One region of the Alteromonas gilva genome, then DNA from elsewhere that is predicted to be linked to it. Evidence: predicted binding sites of a transcription regulator. Region 1 holds the regulator's gene; each other region holds the start of a gene.
What was found. The regulator FliA, encoded in region 1, starts transcription of late flagellar genes. The targets are predictions, from matches to a motif close to CTAAAGNTNNNNNNNNNNNNGCCGATA.
Positions count from the first base shown of each region.

Region 2: the regulator FliA is predicted to act here: its motif matches at 1,094-1,120, upstream of OIK42_RS16365 (DUF5610 domain-containing protein).
Region 3: the regulator FliA is predicted to act here: its motif matches at 914-940, upstream of OIK42_RS03190 (DUF4402 domain-containing protein).

Region 1 covers NZ_JAQQXP010000001.1:1,584,586-1,586,860, reverse strand. The annotation lists gene OIK42_RS06985 (protein phosphatase CheZ) at 1-325, opposite strand, end outside; gene cheY (chemotaxis response regulator CheY) at 361-744, opposite strand; gene OIK42_RS06975 (RNA polymerase sigma factor FliA) at 789-1,517, opposite strand; gene OIK42_RS06970 (MinD/ParA family ATP-binding protein) at 1,519-2,275, opposite strand, start outside.
Region 2 covers NZ_JAQQXP010000002.1:621,442-623,716, reverse strand. The annotation lists gene OIK42_RS16365 (DUF5610 domain-containing protein) at 1-1,064, opposite strand, end outside; gene trmA (tRNA (uridine(54)-C5)-methyltransferase TrmA) at 1,280-2,275, shown strand, end outside.
Region 3 covers NZ_JAQQXP010000001.1:717,918-720,192, forward strand. The annotation lists gene OIK42_RS03185 (sensor domain-containing diguanylate cyclase) at 1-98, opposite strand, end outside; gene OIK42_RS03190 (DUF4402 domain-containing protein) at 1,018-1,638, shown strand; gene OIK42_RS03195 (hypothetical protein) at 1,856-2,179, shown strand; gene OIK42_RS03200 (fimbrial biogenesis chaperone) at 2,189-2,275, shown strand, end outside.

The DNA.
Region 1 (2,275 bases):
CAACAATCGGCATACTGCTTTCTACAGCATCCATTGTAGTATTAGCTGCTTTTTCAGTTTCTTCAATAACGTAGGTCAATCGTGTCTGTGCATCGGGAATTTCTTCGTTAGCCAGACCGGCTATGCGTTCGTCCAATTGAAAGTTGTTCAACGAGTCGTGAAGCTGACGGGTAAGCTTGCCCACTTCTGCAAATAGTTCTACGGACTCTTTCATCGCGACAGCATCCAGCAGGGCGTTAGCCGATTCATCGTCACCATTTTCTAAAAAGGTAACCAACTGCTTTGCTTCGTCCAGAGTCATGGGGACTTTCTTTTTTTCAGTCATCCAGTTGTCCTCAGGCGGTTAAACACTTAACTGAATTAACCTAAACGTTCGAATATCTTATCTAGTTTTTCTTTTAATGTAGCTGCTGTGAAAGGCTTAACAACATAGCCGTTTACGCCAGCCTGAGCGGCAGCAACAATTTGCTCTTTCTTTGCCTCAGCCGTCACCATTAACACAGGAAGATGCTTTAATTTGTCATCGGCACGAATAGCACGCAATAGATCGATACCTTGCATGCCCGGCATGTTCCAGTCCGTTACTACAAAATCAAAATCTCCTTGTTGCAGCATCGGCAATGCGGTGCTGCCATCATCGGCTTCTTGAATATTTGAGAAGCCCAAATCTTTGAGTAAGTTTTTGATAATACGTCTCATGGTAGAAAAATCGTCTACTACGAGAATTTTCATATTCTTATCCAAAATTGCCTCCAGTGAGGATAGTCATATTGTTAGTATAGTTAAGGTTACTCACCAGTCTGCCATGACCGCATACGAACTTTAAGTTTTAGCATTGCCTGGCTGTGTATTTGACTGACCCTTGACTCGCTTACCTCGAGAACCTCGCCGATTTCCCGCAGGTTCAATTCTTCATCATAATACAGGGATAAAACAATCGCTTCACGCTCTGGTAACGTAGTAATAGCATGCGCAAGCGCTTTTTGAAACGAACCTTGCATTAAATCTTCTAACGGGGAGTCCGCGCCACGGGATTCTTCCGTGGCGATAATGTCTTCCGACACTCCCAAATCTTCAATACCGACCAGCTTACCGGCATTTACCTCAGACAACATTTGATGATATTCGGTGAGCGATACATTCAAACGTGCCGCGATATCAACATCACGCGCATCACGGCCAGTCTCAGATTCTACCTGGGCGATCGCCTCAGAAATTGCCCGGCCATTGCGATGCACTGACCGCGGAGTCCAGTCACCTTTGCGGATCTCATCGAGCATGGCGCCACGAATACGGATGCCGGCAAAGGTTTCAAAGCTCGCGCCTTTGCTGCCATCAAAGTTTTTGGCTGCCTCCAGCAAACCAATCATGCCAGCCTGAATCAGGTCATCTACAATAACACTGGCCGGAAGCCGCGCCATAAGATGGTAAGCAATGCGTTTAACTAAAGAAGCATGACGCTCTACCAGCTGCGCTTTATCTGATTGCTGTTTATACGCTGCAGCTCTGCTATTCACCCTAACTCCCTGACACCTTTGGAGCGATTAATTGCTCGACGAAAAACTCCAGATGCCCACCTGGTTGCGCCGGAATTGGCCAGCTTATCGCTTTGGTTGCCAATTGGTCGATTGCTTTCGCTGCCGGCGACGTTGGAAAAGCGTCCACAATTGCCGTTTGTTTGCGCACCGCGCGGCGAATATTTTCATCGAACGGTACCGTCGCCACTAATTCTAGCGCGACATCCAGAAAACGCCCGGTAACTTTTGATAATTTACTAAATAATTCCTGACCTTCGCGGACATCCCGCACCATATTCGCAACGATTTTGAAACGGAAAATACCGTAATCACGGTTTAGAATTTTGATTAACGCGTAGGCATCGGTCAGCGAGGTCGGTTCGTCACAAACCACCACCATAATATCCTGCGCTGCACGAGAGAAACTCAGGACCATATCGGATATGCCGGCGGCGGTGTCTACAATCAGCACATCAATCTGTGAGCGCAATTCACTAAAGGCTCTGATAAGCCCTGCATGCTCAGTGGCTGACAGCTCAGTCATAGACTGACTGCCTGATGTTGCCGGCGCGATTTTTATGCCATGAGGGCCGGTAACCAGTACTTCATCTAAGGTACATTCTCCGGACAATACGTGAGACAAATTCTTCTCTACCCGTAACCCGAGCATCACATCGACGTTGGCCAGGCCAAGGTCGGCATCCAGAACCATGACCCGTTTGCCCTGTTTCGCCATGGCAATGGCAGTATTAAGAGTA
Region 2 (2,275 bases), on a different contig from region 1:
TTTAGCTCTGATGCATCAGATTGGCCAACCTCCTGATAGGCGGAAATCTTCTCACTAACGATTTGCTGCTGATTGAGTTTTAAGGCAAAGCCTTCCAGCTCGTTCTCGTCAAACCCTAAATCGAGTGCCTTATCCAGAGCCTTGTCAAGGTCGCCATCAAAGAACGACTTACTGACATCGGTAATTTGCTTCAGCAGGTCGCTGATGGCGGTGAGCTCCTGTTTGTCCAGTTCGCCTTTAACCGAAAAACTCAAGCCCCGGTATTCAAAGTACTCCATGCTGGCAGATGTCTGAGTTTGCGCAACAGGTGCACTGTTATTGCCATCATTATTGCCTTCAGAATTTGCATAGTACGTATTTTGCTGGCTAACGCTGTATCGCAGTTGGCGTGACTGGCCAAAGTTAATTTCTACCTCGTCACCGTCTTTGGTCCGGATACGCAAACCCGCTTGTTGGGATTCGCCCAACGCGCCACTGAGTGTTGCGCCATTAATGGCAGTATCGCGAAACGGCGACAACACTTCGTCTTCGAGCTTATTGATGCCCGTACCAATGGCTTCTCTGCTATTACGGATGCCATCACTGATTTCGGGATTCATAAACCCAGCCAGATCTTTTTCGGCCATGGCAATGCCTTTAGCAACTCCCGAGCGAGCCTGACCGAGCAAATCAGTCAGGGTTGCTTCGTCGGCGCCGCTTTTGGCTGCACCACGCACCACCCCGCCGACAAACTTTAATACGTTGCTTGCGACCTTTTCAAAATCAAAACCCAATTTCTCTTCGCTTGGCGTGTCATATTGAGCGTTATTATAACGGCGCTCATTAATGACGACCTGCTGCTCAAACGAACTGACCAGTAATGAGCTTGCAACCCGGCTCTGCGATACAGACACCTGACTGGCAGGTTGGTCTGCAACAACCTTTGTATTGCTGAGTTGACTATTTTGCTGAAACTCACGCGCCTGGCGTAAGCCCTCTTGTTGAAGCTGCTTTTTAAGCGCCACGTCTGGTTTTTCAACCGTCGTTTGAGCACCCTTAGCCGCTGGAATCGATTCCACAGTCATAATTTAATCCTCTCTCACCTCATTAACTGTATCGGCAGAAAGTTGAGATAGTTTAATTTTAATACAAAATGAATAAACCGGCGTTGGTATCCAGCCTTTATTTACCCGTGTAGCATTATTGAAAAGCACGGAATAACATGCTTTGTGCGGATTGGAAGTTGCCTTAAAACCCACTACAATGCCGCTCGATTTGCGGGATGGAAGATAAAATGAACATAACAGCACCCTCTGAGGCCGATTATCAGCAAGAGCTCAGTGCCAAAACCACACGCCTGAGCCAGTTACTATTACCCTTCTATACGCGTGATATTGACGTATATCGCTCGGCAATTAAGCATTACAGAATGCGCGCTGAATTTCGTGTCTGGCATGATGGTGATGATCTCTATTACATAATGTTTGATAAGGAAACTAAAACCCCCTACCGGGTAGATGAATTTCCTGCCGCATCGAAAACCATCAATGCATTAATGAAAACGCTCATAGACCACGTCAGGGATAATCAGGTTTTACGTAAAAAATTGTTCCAGGTTGATTTTCTGAGTGGTTTGTCTGAAGAGTGTGTGATCAGCTTACTGTATCACCGTCCTCTGGACGAGGAATGGCAGGTGGCCGCCACACAATTGCGAGAGCTTCTGGGCCGCGAATTTAACGTAAGCATTATTGGCCGTGCCCGGAAGCAAAAAGAAATTATTGGTCACGATTACATTATTGAGCAACTGCCGGTAGACGGTAAAACCTACCAGTTCAAACATATCGAAAATAGTTTTACGCAACCGAATGCGGTGGTAAATACCCATATGATTGAATGGGCAATTGCGCAAAGTCAGCCATTGCAGGGTGATTTGCTGGAACTGTATTGTGGCGCGGGCAATTTTTCTATTCCGCTGGCTGCGCACTTTGAACATGTGGTGGGCACCGAAATCGCCAAACCTTCGGTGGAAGCGGCACAATTTAACATCCGGGTAAATGATATAAAAAATGTTCAGATTGCCAGGCTTTCGAGTGAGGAATTTGTCGAAGCGCTGGAAGGCAAGCGCACCTTTGAACGCCTGAAAAACATTTCTCTGGACGATAAACAGTTTAATACTGTGTTGGTAGACCCGCCACGCGCTGGTCTCGATCCCGCGACCACCGCAATGATAAGCCGTTTCGAACACATTCTTTATATCTCCTGTAACCCGTCAACCCTGGCAGCAAACCTTGAAACC
Region 3 (2,275 bases), 870 kb from region 1:
TTTTGCGTTGCAAAACCTAGTTTATAGGTCACTGCAATTACAAAAAAAGTGAGTAGACTAACTCCTAAAAATTGAGGGAGTCCGTATCTTTTATTCATTACCCGCTCTGTTGTTGCCCGTGCCTGTTTCACATCACATCTTAAATAGTAGCTAAATAATCACCTTAGTCAGTTAAAAAATGAAATGTTGCTCAAGTTTAACGCCCAGTTGCGGTGAAGCGCTGCATTATCTGCAAACAATGCCAGAAGCTATTGGTCACAGTACCCGCACCAACAGCTTAGTGTGGCGGTCGCAGATGATATAGACGGTAACTCGCTCCGACAATTACCCAAAAGTTTAAAAAACGAGCATTAGTAAAATGTTTCGATTTGATACGCCGTTCCCGGCAATTTGAAACCATGGCTGGATGTAAAGGCGACACCGGCAGGATCAGTAAAAAGCATATAACGATCGATACAAAGTTATAGATCGTTATACTCATCAACCACAAAATTCCCGCCTGCAACATTAAATAACTGATGCCTGATTGACGATGAAACGACGAAACGCTTGCTCAGGGAGCGTATAGCAAATGTCACTGATGGCAACGGCTCAAGCCATGTGATCATGCGCTGGTTAGCGCAATACGTTTGATGTGGTGTTCGACAATACGCTTAGGCTCAGGGAATATTGTCAATGCTTCTCGTCATCGTTTGGCAACACGTTTTAATATAATAACAATGTCAACCTTTTTTTTTAGGCTACACTTTTTTTGAGATGTCTACATTATGCCGCAGTATTTACCTTTTGGCCGAGTTGAGCAAATATTAACCGTTGTTGGTTACAGGTGATTTTAACTGATTACCGCCCGTATTTGAATTCGGCGACGAAATGTAAGATTCGCGCGGAAAAGCTATAAAAATCAAATTTATGGCTAAAGATTCGGCGCGGCATGCCGATACAGACTCCGGCGCTGGGAGTTATCCACATATAAAAGATAACTAAAAAGCGTTGTTTATTACCTAATTAGGATTTCATATGAAAACTTTTAATAAAAATTTATCGGTAATTGGTACCGCGTTAATTGCTACCCTGGCCGGTTCAGCTTCTGCAGAAACTGTAACTGTACCCGTTACGTTAACGGTCGATAATACCATTGCGTTTACCCAAACCGGTACTCTTGATTTTGGTACCCTTCGCGCCACTGCCGATGGCTCAGCAGCTGTAAATTGTGTTGGTTTAACCATGCCGGCAAACCCTGCTTCTGCTCTAAACGCAACGCTTGGAACCGCGGGTTCAACGGCGTGTACTGCCACAGGTACCGCGGTTATCCAAAACGTTGGCGGCACGCCTACGCGTCCTGAGTTCGCAGTAGCCGGTCTGGCACCATTTACCGTGCTTACTTTAACGTTGCCAACAACGGCAGATTTGGCCCTTAACCCGGCTCCGGCAGGCGCGCCAATCTTCAGGTTACTTGATTTTACCGCGTATCAGTCTTCAGGCACGCCGGGCGCAGTAACCACCACTGTGACTGCTGATAATGTGGGTGATATTGCCTTTACCGTTGGCGCAACGATCATTACCGATCCGACTACCGCCAGCCTTCAATACGAAAACACCTCTTATACTGGTGATTTTGACGTAACTGTAAGTTACTAATTACTAAATTCATGAAAATTCAGGCTAAACGATGTATGCTTAAAGCATTCCTTGTTTGGCCTGTTATTTTATGTGGTTAATTAACAATCGCAGTTGCTGTATATGCTTACTAGGGTTGTTTTCATGCTTTTCTGTGAAAGGCGAGCTATTAACCGACAGCCCTTTTAGTTTTGGTAGAATAGCCGTTACGAATAACAGCTCCGTGAGTAGTGTGCAAATGTCGCGGACAGGCCGGGCAAGTGCAACAAATAGTATTTACATTTTAGAGCTGGGAACCCCCGGCGTATATTCTCTTACCGATCTGCCTCCGTATACGGTCATTAATCTGACTGCCAATGTGCCCGCATATTCTTCTTCAACAATTCCTGGTACACAGCAGTTTGTTTTACGCGCCGTTGACATGCCCGCGTCGGTGAATGCCGGACCGGCAGGTATCGCACAATTTTCTATTGGTGGTGTTCTTGAAACCTCGGGTTTGGGAGGCACGTATATTAGTCCTGCGTCCTACAACATCGACCTGGCAATTGACATAAGTTACTGAAGGTACAAAATGAAAAAAACAATAACCCTTCCTTTTATTATCGTAGTCTTATTGCTCGCTACGTTTAATGCAGCCGCAAATTTATTAATATATCCG